4 regions of the Leisingera sp. genome follow, and region 3 is predicted to be linked to each of the others. Evidence: riboswitches for the same ligand, from Rfam matches in the RefSeq annotation. Region 3 holds a riboswitch; each other region holds the start of a gene.
The links. A riboswitch is a leader RNA that binds a small molecule or an ion and turns the genes downstream of it on or off. The one in region 3 is predicted to bind cobalamin.
Positions count from the first base shown of each region.

Region 1 (3,063 bases), on a different contig from region 3:
TTCCGCGTAGACGTCGACCGACAGCGGGTGCTTGAGCGCCACCAGGTTGGCGAGGCGCAAGCTGGGCAGTTTGCCGTCCGCGCGGTGCCAGCCCGCCGCGAAGGCGCCGAGATCGCTGTCGGAGAAGGACAGCACCACAAGGTCCGCAGGCGTCTGCCCGAGGTCCTGCGGGGTATCGGTCTCGTCAAGGCCGTGGCTTTCGCGGAAGACGACGTGCATGGGTCAGGCCTTTGTATTCTGGCAAGCAATGGGCGCTCTGAGGGCTGCGCCCGAGCCTGGGAGGGTGCGAATGCGCCCTCCCATTTTGCCGGAGGCAAACCCTTGGTTTGACGGGAGGATCGGGCGCAGCCCGGCCTGCGGCCGGGCAATGTCATTTGAAATGAAGCGCCAGACCGGCATTGCTTACGCTCCCAGCTCGGCGCGGATGGCCTGTTCGTCGATGTCGTCGTGCTCGGCAATGACCACCAGGGCGGTCTTGCGCGGCTGCGCGCCCCAGGGCTGATCGTATTGGGCACGCAGGCGCTCGCCCACGGCCTGAACCAGCATCCGCATCGGTTTCCCCTCCACCGCGACATAGCCTTTGACGCGCAGGATGTTGCGCTCGCGGGCGAGTTTCACGATGGCATTCTGCAGCGCTTCCGGGTCGGAGACTTCGCCCATTTCGACAACGATGCTTTCAAAATCGTCATGCTCGTGGTCGTGATGGCCGTCGTGATGGCTGGGGCGGGCTTCCAGGTCGTCCTCGGCAGCGGCGCCCAGGCCCAGGATGATGCGCGGGTCGATGACGCCCTCGCTCATCGGCAGGATCGGCAGCTTGCGGGGCGCCTCGGCCTCGATCACCGCGCGGGCCTTCTCGACGCCTGCGTCGCCGGCCAGGTCAGCCTTGGACAAGAGAACGATGTCGGCGCAGGAGATCTGATCTTCGAACACCTCGGACAGCGGGGTTTCGTGGTCGATGCTGTCATCGGCCTCGCGCTGGGCCTGAACCGCGTCCAGGTCGGGGGCGAACTGGCCCTTGGCGACGGCCTCGGCATCGGCCAGCGCAATCACGCCGTCAACGGTGATGCGGGAGCGGATCGCGGGCCAGTCGAAAGCCTTCAGGAGCGGTTTCGGCAGGGCCAGGCCGGAGGTTTCGATCACGATGTGATCCGGCTTTTCCGGCAGGTCCATCAGCTGTTCGATGGTGGGAATGAAGTCATCCGCGACGGTGCAGCAGATGCAGCCGTTGGCCAGCTCCATGATGTTTTCCGCCGGGCAGTTCTCATCGGCGCAGGACTTCAGGATGTCGCCGTCCACGCCGGCAGTGCCGAACTCGTTCACCACCACGGCCAGGCGCTTGCCCTGCGGGTTCTGCATCAGGTGGCGGATCAGGGTGGTTTTCCCCGCGCCCAGGAAGCCGGTGATGACGGTGACGGGGATCTTGTTGAGGTCGCTCATGATTACTCCTCGGAGAAGAACTTGGCCGGCGGGATGCGGGCAACGGATTGCTTGCGGAAGGTCTGCGGGCGTTCGCGCCAGGGCACGACGCCGTCGGCGGTGGCGGCGTAAGCCGCGGCGCCTTCCAGGATTTCGGGGACGTGCTGGTCCGGGTCGAGGTCGCCGTAGACATAGGTCCAGCGCTCTGTGCCGCCGACCAGCGCCACGGCGCAGCCGCGTTTGCAGGAGGACAGGCATTCAACGCCGCGCAGTCGGACGCCTTCGGGCATTCCGGCCTCTTCCAATGCGGCGTGCAGGATAGCGCCGGGGCGGGCGGCCTCCGGGTCGGCGCCCTCGCGGCGGCATGTGAGGCAAACGGTCAGCGTGACCGGTCCGGGGGTGCTGGCGGTCTTGCCCGCCATATCGTCAGCCATCGGCGCGTCTCCTGTCGCGGCAGGCGTGGGGATGGCCGAAAGGGGGGCGGCGGCGTGCCAGCCCCTCAACCGGTCGCGGAACACCCCGCCCGCCCGTTGTTCTCTCTCTCGCTGGCAGGTCTCCCGGCTTGCGGATGCCAAGGCGCTTTGCCTTGCCGGCCATCCTGCCTTCCCGGGGTCTCTCCCAGTGGCATGGCGGCCTCATCCGGTCACGGTCGCGGGGGCGGCTGTGCTTCGGCAATCCAAAGATATTTGGCGGCCTTCACATTCCCTCTTCGCCTGCTTTCGCAGGAACCAGCGAAACCCCCTTGCGCTATCGCGCCCTTCTTTGTCAAGACATGGGGTCAAACAGCTGGAGAGCCCCCATGAGCGAAAAGTCTGAAACCGGCATCTCAGAAGAAGAAGCCGCCCGTCATGCGTCGAAAATGGCCAAGAAGAAGGCCGCGCGCGACCGGATGATGAAGACCAAGGACGGCGAGAAGGGCCTGATCATCGTTCACACCGGGCCGGGCAAGGGAAAATCCTCGTCGGGGTTCGGCATGATCATGCGCTGCATCGCCCACAAGATGCCCTGCGCCGTGGTGCAGTTCATCAAGGGCGCCTGGCAGACCGGAGAGCGGACGCTGATCGAGGAGAACTTCAGCGATCTCTGCCAGTTCTATGCAATGGGCGAGGGCTTTACCTGGGAGACACAGGACAAGGCCCGCGACATCGCCGCCGCGCAGAAGGGCTGGGAGAAGGCCAAGGAGATGATCCTGGATGAGCGCAACACCATGGTGCTGCTCGACGAGATCAACATCGCGCTGCGCTATGAGTATCTGGACCTGGAGGAGGTGCTGGAGTTCCTGGTGGAGCACAAGCCGCCGATGACGCATGTGGTGCTGACCGGGCGCAACGCCAAGGAAGAGCTGATCGAGATCGCCGATCTGGTGACCGAGATGGGCCAGATCAAGCACCCGTTCCGCGCCGGGGTGAAGGCGCAGAAGGGCGTCGAGTTTTAAGACGCTTTCTGAATGTCCCGCCCGGCCGATAGGCCGGGCCGCGCCAACCCGCCCCCACGGGGCGGCGCGACTGCACCTCCCCTCGGGTTGGCCCGTCCCTCAGTTCTATGCCGCGAGCTGTGCGGCCTTGCCTTGGATGTAGGTATCCACCGCTGCGCGCTGGGTTTCATCCAGCCGCAGGCCGAGCTTGGTGCGCCGCCACAGGTAATCGT
Region 1 covers NZ_CEYXRG010000012.1:119,466-122,528, forward strand. Annotated here, with positions in the region: gene cobN (cobaltochelatase subunit CobN) at 1-219, opposite strand, end outside; gene cobW (cobalamin biosynthesis protein CobW) at 403-1,437, opposite strand; gene AC4HIX_RS12755 (DUF1636 family protein) at 1,440-1,850, opposite strand; cobalamin riboswitch at 1,947-2,164, opposite strand; gene cobO (cob(I)yrinic acid a,c-diamide adenosyltransferase) at 2,216-2,851, shown strand; gene glpD (glycerol-3-phosphate dehydrogenase) at 2,957-3,063, opposite strand, start outside.
Region 1: another riboswitch for cobalamin. It lies ahead of AC4HIX_RS12755 (DUF1636 family protein); the one in region 3 lies ahead of AC4HIX_RS06915 (hypothetical protein).

Region 2 (3,063 bases), on a different contig from region 3:
ATCGCCATTCTTTTCAGTGTTTTCCGGGGCGGCAAACCGGAAAACGCCAAGAGTGACATTGACAAGCCCAGCGCAACCGACAGCACCCAGAGATTGCTGAGAGAGACAACGACAACGGCATAAGCCGCGCTCATCACGATGCGCATCCGAGGATCAAGCGTGGTGACCTTGGCGCGGAAAACGCCGATGCCGCTGAGCGGTTTTTCAGCGCCGGTCAGAACATAGGTCATGAGCTGCCGCCAATCTTGCGCTGCGCGGCGATGTAGAAGCCCAGCCCGAACAAGCCAAAGATATAGCCGATGCCGCCAAGGATAGACTGAAAGTCCGACTTGTTCTTGAACGCGGTCAGTTCCTGCCGGAGCGGGCGCAGTTCGTTGCGAATCATGGCGGCCAGCTCAGCGCGGGCCTCACCGGACAGGCCGGCAGCCGCGGCGGACGAGGGGGCTTCAGTTGTGCCGCCGGCCGCAGGCATTAGCCTGCGCGGGTTTTGACCCAGGATCTGCGCGACCTCTGCCGCATCCATGATCACTTCCGCAACGTGGCCAGCGCCAAGGTCGCCGCGAAACACATGCGTTACCGGCTCCGACGGTGTGAACAGGAAAAAGCCGTCGGAGTCCGTATTGGTTTCACCCAGCTTGCTCCCAGCTTCGTCAAAGACTTCGATCAGCAAGTCCGGAGCCATTGCGCCATTGGAAAAGCCAACCTCGCCCTCGATATCCGAGCCGGAGGGGAATACCGCAGAGATCACATTGTGGGCCAATGCCGGCAGCGGTGCGAGAAGAGCAAGAATCAGAACACAGGACCGGATCACGTCAGGCTGCCTTTCGTGTCAAAGAACAGCTCAGGTTTAACCCGCCGGGCCAGGAAGATTGCGGCGCCTGACAGAAGCGCTTCGATAACCATCACAGGTATATGCGAGAAGAAGACAAGCTTGGCGGCTAGAATGAACTCATCGCCGGACAGCATTAGCGAGAAGGCTACGGCCAATGTCGTTGCCGCTATCGCAGCTCCGCCTCCGATACCGCCCCAGATCGCGCCGTGCAGCGGCGAGCCGCGAGCCACCAGCGGGCGGAAAGCCAGCCCCACCAGAACAGCGGGCAAGGCGATATTCACGGCATTCACACCCAGCACCGTCAGCCCGCCAAAGCCAAAGAACACCGCTTGCAACAACAACCCGACAAACAGTGCCGGAAACGCGGCCCATCCCAGAACCAGCCCGGCCAGCCCGTTCAGGATCAGGTGAACCGAACTGGGCCCGATCGGGACATGGATCAGCGAAGCCACAAAGAAACTGGCCGAAAGAACCCCTGCCGCCGGAATGCGCTCCAGCGGCAGGCTGCGCAGACCCATAGCGATACCGCCGGCTGCAGCAACAGCGCCGCCAATCACTACCGGGTTTGACAGAGCGCCGTCTACGATATGCATCGGTCTGCTTTCACTTCAGCTCTTCAGCGTGGATCCACAGCACAGCATCCTGGCTGAGTTCCTTGCCGTTGTGCTCGGTTGCCAGGCCGGACCCCAGAGCGGCAAAACCCCAGTAGCCTGCTTTCGGGATGCCGAAGGAAAACACGCCGTTCTGGTCCGCGATAGCAACGATCGCTCCGCCCGGCATCTCACCCACGGTGGGATCGGTGGCCGAAAACGCTTTGAGGTCAGGCTCGGCCGCCATGAACTCGATCTCGATTTCAGCACCGGGGACTGGCGCGCCGCCCGCCAGAACCTGACCGGAAAAGGTGGATCCGACGATCACATTGTAGGGTTTGTTCAACGGCAGAATCTCGGTGGCCAGCCCGACCGGCTTATCCCAGTCGGTCGGCAAAGTGTTTCGGTTCAGCACGACTTTTGAGATCTGTTGAATATAGATATCTTCGCTTTCCTCGTAGTAGGGTGAAGGCACGGTCACCACGACATAGTCGCCGGAGCGTTTCACCGGGACGGACGCCTTGTAGGCCGAAGCTTCGTTCTCAGCGCCCTTGAAAGTGGCGGGCTCAAGGCGATCCGAAAGGTCGGTCTTTTCGCCTTTGTGGATCATGAAGAATTCTTCCGGCGCGCCCATGTCCATAGCGTATCCGTTTGACATGGGATGCCAGAAAACCAGGCCCATCGGCACGTCACCGGGCTTCTCGATCAGCGCTCTTTCGGTGTAATTCAGCTGGAAATGCGCCGACGCGGCGGCAGGCAGGGAAACGGCCAGTGCTGCGGCCAGATAGTTCAGTTTCATTTCGTCCTCATTCGACGATGCAGGCGCACCTGCAATCAGGAATGAACAACGGGGAGTATTGGCACGGAGTCGCCGGAACGGCCGTCGCGCCAGACGCTCACCCCGGCGTCCGGTGGAAAAGGGCAGAAACTCCGCAAGCGGGGCCTCGGTCCTTGTGTCCGGCAGGTCTCCTGACTCGCGGGTCCTGGTTCGGCTGGCCTTCCCGGGGATGATCCCAGTGGCGTCTTCAGCGTCACTCACCGCTCACAGTTGCGGGGGCAGTCACGGATTTGGTCCCTTTTGGGTACGCCGCACCGTGTTCCCTATTTCTTCCGCTGCGCATTGAAACACTTGCGGAACCGGTCACACTGGTTGAATGGCAAAACCGAATTTCTGAGTCAAGCGTCTTGCCTTCTGCTCAGTCACGGGATTGACACTGCAGATGACTGTTACCGGACTGCAACGGCCAGTCGGCAGGCCTGCGTGATGCGCGCAAACGGTGGCCGGTTTCCAACGGTATTCCTTTCGTGTGACCCGGTTTCACGGTTTAAGACCGCCACCGGAATGACGATTGCCCGAGCCCGGCAGAGATAGTCCAAAGCACCGTACGTTCTGCCGGTATTGGGTTTTCCTTGCCCCTTGTTCGATCAGGATTTGGGGCTCTTCTGACCTGCAGAAGGCTTCCCGTTCAGAATCTCGCCTCGCAACCCGGCGTTAAAACCCTCGCGGCCCCGTTCCCCAGAGTGATACCAGTTCGCTTCAAGCGGCAACAACTGCGCTCCCCCCCCTGTTTTGCCCTCTCTGCGACACGAGGTCTTCCGAAAGTAAAATCAGGGAACGCTTGGCCACTGGCGGAACAGGAG
Region 2 covers NZ_CEYXRG010000023.1:41,189-44,251, reverse strand. Annotated here, with positions in the region: gene cbiQ (cobalt ECF transporter T component CbiQ) at 1-230, opposite strand, end outside; gene AC4HIX_RS17835 (cobalt ABC transporter permease) at 227-811, opposite strand; gene cbiM (cobalt transporter CbiM) at 808-1,425, opposite strand; gene AC4HIX_RS17825 (DUF4198 domain-containing protein) at 1,436-2,221, opposite strand; cobalamin riboswitch at 2,365-2,579, opposite strand.
Region 2: another riboswitch for cobalamin. It lies ahead of AC4HIX_RS17825 (DUF4198 domain-containing protein); the one in region 3 lies ahead of AC4HIX_RS06915 (hypothetical protein).

Region 3 (3,063 bases):
GGTGATGCACCAAGCCGCCCGCAACCACGATCATGCGGGCGACGTCCTCAAGATCGTCCTGCAAGGGCATCAGCATCGCGCCCAGCGAATGGCCGATCACCCACAACGGCACGCCCGCATAGTGCCGCCGCATTTCGGCCCGGGCAGCGGGCTGATCCGCCAGCGCCCAGTCGGCCATCGTCACCTTGGACCGGCGCGGATGGTCCCGCGCCGAGTCTCCGAAATCCGTGTAGTCATAGGTCAGGCAGGCAATCTGCTGCTCTGCCGCCAGCCAGCGTGCGAAATGCCGGTAAAACCGCTGCGGCACCCCGGTTGCGCCGTTCAGCACCACCGCTGCCTTCACCGCGCCATCCGGGAGGTACAACCGTCCCGCCAGCGCCCCCGTTCGCGAGGCAAAGCGCACCTCTTCCTCCCGGAAACCGGCGGTAAGTTCTGCGTGTCCGTCGAGCATGGCAGCCTCCTAGACCAATCGGTCCAATTCCTGACTGGACCATTTGGTCTAATGCTGTCAAGCTGCCGCCATGACTGACGTGACGACAACCAGCCCGCCTACCGGCAGCCCGGCCCCGACCCGGGACCGGCTGATCCGGGCGGCCGCCGGCCTGTTCCGGAACAAGGGCTATAACGGCACTGGCCTGGCTGAATTGCTGGCCGCCGCCGAAGCGCCAAAGGGCTCGCTCTACCACCATTTCCCCAACGGCAAGTCCGACCTCGCGCTGGCGGCGTCCACTTGGGCCTCGGAGCAGATGCTGGCCCTGATTGACGCCGCCTTCGACCCGGCCCCAAGTTTCGAGGCCGGGGCCAAGACGGTCTGCTACAAGCTGGCGAAACTCTTTGACAAGCAGGGCAAATGGAGCGGCTGCCCGGTCTCTGCAACCCTGTTCGCCGGGCCGGAAAACGACGCCTTCCGTCAGCACGCCGCAGACCTGTTCGAGAGCTGGATCGCGGCCACCGCCCGCCACGCCCAGCGCCTGGGCCTCCCGCAGGATGAGGCGCGCGCGGCGGCGGAAAATTTCTATATCCTGCTGCAGGGCGGCTGGCAGCTGGCGCGGGTGCGGCGCGATTCGGATGTGATCCGCGCCCTGCACACTCAGATGCAGCTGCAGAAAACCGATTGACGACTCAGGGAACCAGCCGCTACCGCTTGTGGTGATGGTTCCCGTGCCACAGAATCTTGTGTCCGGGATGAAAAGGGAACACGGTGCGGCCCCGCCCCAGGCAAGGCCAAGTCCGCGACTGCCCCCGCAACTGTAAGCGGCGAGCGACCCCGATAGAGCCACTGGCCTGATGCGAGGCCGGGAAGGATCGGGAAAGCTGCGACCCGCAAGTCAGGAGACCTGCCATCGAACGTATAACTCGAACCCGGGCGGGGTGTCCGGACAGGGTCTGATGGCACCGCGGGACTCCCGCTTTCTCATCCGGTCTCTTGTCCCCCAAACCCCCGCACCACGCGCGGAGGGCGCAGATATGATGTGGACGGACCAGACGCATTTCTATGCGGCAACGGATTGCAAATACCTCGGGAAGCCTTGTCCAGCGGCAGAGCGGATGATCGCCAAACTGGCCGAGGCGATGACCAAGGCCAAGCCGCTGACGCAAGAAGATTTTGAAATCACCGGCACCACCGCGCTGGACGGCTGCCCGCGCACCTGCCCGGCGCAGTTTGCCGCCAGCCACGACCGGATCCGGCTGTTCTGCGGCGTCGGCGAGGATGCCCCGCGCGAGGGCCTCGACCGCTTTGCCGATGCGATCCTCAGCCGCGACGGCACCGGCTTTGCCGCCTCCCGCCTGGACGCCCGCCCCTGCGCGCTGATGGAAGCGCTGCCGAAGACGGCAGAGGCGCGGCAAGCAGAACATATGATGGCGCTTTGACCTGAAATTCAACCTGCCCGGCTTCTCGGCCGGGCGGTGCCGTATATACTCTTTCATACGCCTGTGGTTACCGCTCTACGGTGCACAGGCCCAGTCGAGCTGCGCGTCCGTTTCCACTGCGCAGGGCCTGACCGACCGCAGCCGCGCCAGTGCCTGCGCCGGATCCTCGCCGCATTCCACCATCAGCCGCAGCACCGCCATCCCGGAGCGCCCGCAGCCGCCCCGGCAATGCACCAGCACCCGGCCGCCGCCGCCCAGCGCCTGCCGCGCCGACCGGCTGGCAGCCGGCCATTTCGCCGCCACCTCCGGCGGCGGCGTGCCGAAATCCGGCACCGGCAGGTGCAGCCAGCGGCAGGCCATGCTCTGGAGGTCCACCCCCAGCCGCGGCGCCCCGGCGGCCACGTGCTCAGCCTCCGTGGTCATCGAGAACACCAGCCCCGGCTTCCATTGGTAAATCTGGATCAGGTCGCCGCGGTAATCCCCCTCTGCACCGGGCAGCCGGCACAGCGCCAGAATGCCGCCGCCCGCGGACAGCGCGTGGATTGTCAGCCCAGCTTGCGCCGCCTCATCCTGCGCTGCTGGATCAGAGGTATCTTCAGATCGCATACCGCCTCCTAGCCGCTGCGTTCCTGCCCCCCGCATTGCCCCCTATGCCCCAGCCTAACCGGTCAGCGCACATTCCCAAAGTGCTTTTGCAGCCAGAGGATTGCCCCGTTCTGCGGTGGACGAACGGGCTGCGCTTCAATACCCTGCGCGGAACGCGGACCACCCCGCACATCGAATCCGGCACGAGACACCATGAACGATACCCCCAGCGGCACCACCGGCGGCACCGGTCAATCCCAATACCAGGTTCTGGCCCGCAAATACCGGCCCGAGACCTTTGCCGATCTGGTGGGCCAGGACGCGATGGTTCGGACGCTGAAGAACGCCTTTGCCGCCGACCGCATCGCCCAGGCCTTCATCATGACCGGCATCCGCGGCACCGGCAAAACCACCACCGCACGGATCATCGCCAAGGGCATGAACTGCGTTGGCCCTGACGGCACCGGCGGCCCCACCACCGATCCTTGCGGCCGTTGCGAGCATTGCACGGCGATCATGGAAGGCCGCCATGTCGACGTGATGGAGATGGACGCCGCCTCCCGCACCGGCGTCAACGACATCCGCGAGATCATCGACTCGGTGCAG
Region 3 covers NZ_CEYXRG010000005.1:185,764-188,826, reverse strand. Annotated here, with positions in the region: gene AC4HIX_RS06925 (alpha/beta hydrolase family protein) at 1-451, opposite strand, end outside; gene AC4HIX_RS06920 (TetR/AcrR family transcriptional regulator) at 522-1,118, shown strand; cobalamin riboswitch at 1,137-1,359, shown strand; gene AC4HIX_RS06915 (hypothetical protein) at 1,468-1,872, shown strand; gene AC4HIX_RS06910 (protein-tyrosine phosphatase family protein) at 1,948-2,478, opposite strand; gene AC4HIX_RS06905 (DNA polymerase III subunit gamma/tau) at 2,671-3,063, shown strand, end outside.

Region 4 (3,063 bases), on a different contig from region 3:
GGCAGCGAGCATGGTTCGCTGGCTTCGCGTCTGGCGCATCTTTTCATGACAGAGGTGGTGGCCCGTTCGGACCTCGGTATCGACCTGCATTCGGCAGCAATCCACCGGACCAACTATCCGCAAATCCGCATCTCGCCCGATAATCCCAGCACCCGCGAGCTTGCCGGCGTCTTTGGCGCCCCGATCGTGATGCAGTCGCCGCTGCGCGACGGCTCGCTGCGCGGCGCGGCCAAGGAGACGGGCAAGGATGTGCTTCTGTATGAGGCGGGCGAGGGCCTGCGCTTTGACGAACTGTCGATCCGTGCCGGGCTGGCGGGTATCCTGCGGGTGCTGCGGCACATGGGAATGGTCCCGGCCAAGGGCATATCCAAGCCCAAGTCGCAGCCGCAGTTCTGCGTCTCCAGCAAATGGCTGCGGGCGCCGATGGGCGGGCTTCTGCGGGTGTACAAGGACGATGGCGAACTGGTCCGGGAAGGGGAGCTGATGGGCTCGGTGTCCGACCCGTTCGGTGAGCATGACGAGGAGATCCTGGCGCCTTTCGACGGGCTGATCGTCGGGCGTGCGGTAATGCCCATCGTGAACGAGGGCGATGCCGTGTTCCACCTCGGCAGGGTCCGCTCCGTCGAGAAGGCGGAGGATTCGGTGGAGGACCTGAGCGCCCAGCTGGAGGACGACCCGATGTTCGACGAGGATGAAATTCTCTGAACGGCAACATGGGGGCCAGCACTTGCCAATGGGTCCGGCTGCTCAACACGCGGTTGCCGCAGCCTTTGGCAGGCGCACCTTTTGCCGAGGATTTCCGCAGCGGCAGCAACTTTTTCTTGCCGCAACCAAAGTGATGCGCTACGCGCGCTTTACCGGTCCCGCAAGGGCTAAGAGGGAATCCGCGGTGCCTGCCGGGCACCAACCGGAACTGCCCCCGCAACTGTAGGCGGCGAGTGCTGAGCCATCGCGTCACTGGATCCCAGCGGTCCGGGAAGGCGGCCCAGACGATGACCCGCCAGTCAGGAGACCTGCCGGTATGAAACCGAAGCACACCGGACGGGGTTGTCCGGGGAGGTTGCCGGCAGACCGCGCTGCTGCTTTCAGGCGGCGCAGAGGAAGGGCTCAGGCCCTCCGCACTGCCGGTCAATGCCCTTTCACCCGTTCTCCGGTCATTGACACATGGAGATCGAAAATCATGTTTCTGCGTTCCGGCCTGATCGGCCTTTCCTTCACCGTCGCGGCCCAGGCCGCGGCCGCCAGCGAGAGCTTTCCACTGACCATCGAGAACTGCGGCCAGACCGTCACCTTCGAAGCACCTGCGGCGTCTTCCGTCACGGTTGGCCAGGCGGCCACGGAAGTGCTCTATGCGCTTGGGCTGGGGGATAAGGTGCTGGGCACTTCGGTCTGGTTCAACGATGTTCTGCCGGAATACGCGGACGTGAACGCCAAGGTCGAACGGCTGGCCGACAACGACCCAAGCTTTGAAAGTGTGGTGGCCAAACGCCCGGGCCTGGTTGCAGCGCAGTACGAGTGGCACGTCGGCCCCGAGGGCGTGGTCGCCAAGCGCGAGCAGTTCCATGACCTGGGCATCCCGACCTATGTGATGCCCGCCGATTGCGCAGGCAAGGACAACACCACCGGCGGCGACGGCACCCGCACGCAGATGTTCACCACCGAAAGCCTGTATCAGGGGATCGAGGAGCTGGCAGCGATCTTCGGCGAGGCCGAAAAGGGCGCTGAGCTGGTCGCCGACTACAAGACGCGTGAGGCTGCGGCCGTTGCCAAGGCGCAAGAGGTTGCGCTGGAGGATGCCTCCGCCGTGTTCTGGTTCTCCTCGCCTGAGCTGGAGAGCGATCCGTTTGTGGCCGGCCAGAAAGGCGCGCCGGGCTACATGATGCAGCAGCTGGGCCTGCGCAATGTCATCGAGACCGACGAGGAATGGCCGACCGTCGGCTGGGAAACCATCGCCAAGGCCAATCCGACGGTGATCGTGATCGCCCGCATGGACCGCCGCCGCTTTGCTGCCGACGATTATGAGAAAAAACTGGAATTCCTGCGCACCGACCCGGTCGCCAGCCAGATGGACGCGGTCAAGAACAACCGTATCGTGGTGATGGACGCCCAGGCGATGGATGCCACCATCCGCGCCATCCCGGCGCTGGAAGACCTGGCCGCTGAGCTCAGCGCGATCGGCAACGGCGGATGAGCGCAGCCGCCGCACTTGCATGGCACGGCGTCCGGGGCGCTTGCCTGGCGCTGCCGGTGCTGGCTGCGGCGGTTCTGGCAGGCGCAATGATCGGTGAGACCTCGATTGCGCCTGACCTTGTCCTGTCCGTTCTGGTCAACAAGCTGGCCGGGGCGGGGCTGCCGGTGGACCCGGTGGATCAGGGCATCATCTGGAGCTACCGGCTGCCGCGGGCACTGGTGGCCGGGGCCTGCGGCGCGGCGCTGGCGGTGACCGGTGTGGTGCTGCAGGCGCTGCTGCGCAATGCGCTGGCAGATCCGTACATCCTTGGCATTTCCGCCGGCGCCTCGACCGGGGCGGTGGCGGTCACGATTGCAGGGTTGGGCGGCGGTGCGCTGTCGCTGTCCTTTGGTGCTTTCAACGGGGCGCTTCTGGCCTTTGGCTTTGTCGCCATTCTGGCGCGCGCCGCCGGGGCGGGCAGCAGCCGTGCGGCGGCGGCGCAGATCGTGCTGGCGGGCATTGCCGGCTCGCAGCTCTTTAACGCGCTGACTGCCTTCATTATCGCCAAATCTGCCAATGCGGATCAGGCGCGCGGCATCATGTTCTGGCTGATGGGCAACCTCAGCGGCGTGCGCTGGCCGGATGTGTGGCTGGCGGTGCCGCTGGCGCTGGCCGGCTGGATGATTTGCCGGTTTCACGCGCGGGCACTGGATGCCTTCACCTTTGGCACCGATTCCGCCGCGGCGCTGGGCATCCCGGTGCGGCGGGTGCAGGTGGTGCTGATCTTTGCCACCGCGCTGATGACCGCGGTGATGGTGTCGATTGTCGGCTCCATCGGCTTTGTCGGCCTGGTGATCCCCCATGCGGCGCGGTTCCTGGTTGGCCCCGGCCAC
Region 4 covers NZ_CEYXRG010000004.1:191,327-194,389, reverse strand. Annotated here, with positions in the region: gene AC4HIX_RS05725 (succinylglutamate desuccinylase/aspartoacylase family protein) at 1-705, shown strand, start outside; cobalamin riboswitch at 842-1,035, shown strand; gene AC4HIX_RS05720 (ABC transporter substrate-binding protein) at 1,181-2,191, shown strand; gene AC4HIX_RS05715 (FecCD family ABC transporter permease) at 2,188-3,063, shown strand, end outside.
Region 4: another riboswitch for cobalamin. It lies ahead of AC4HIX_RS05720 (ABC transporter substrate-binding protein); the one in region 3 lies ahead of AC4HIX_RS06915 (hypothetical protein).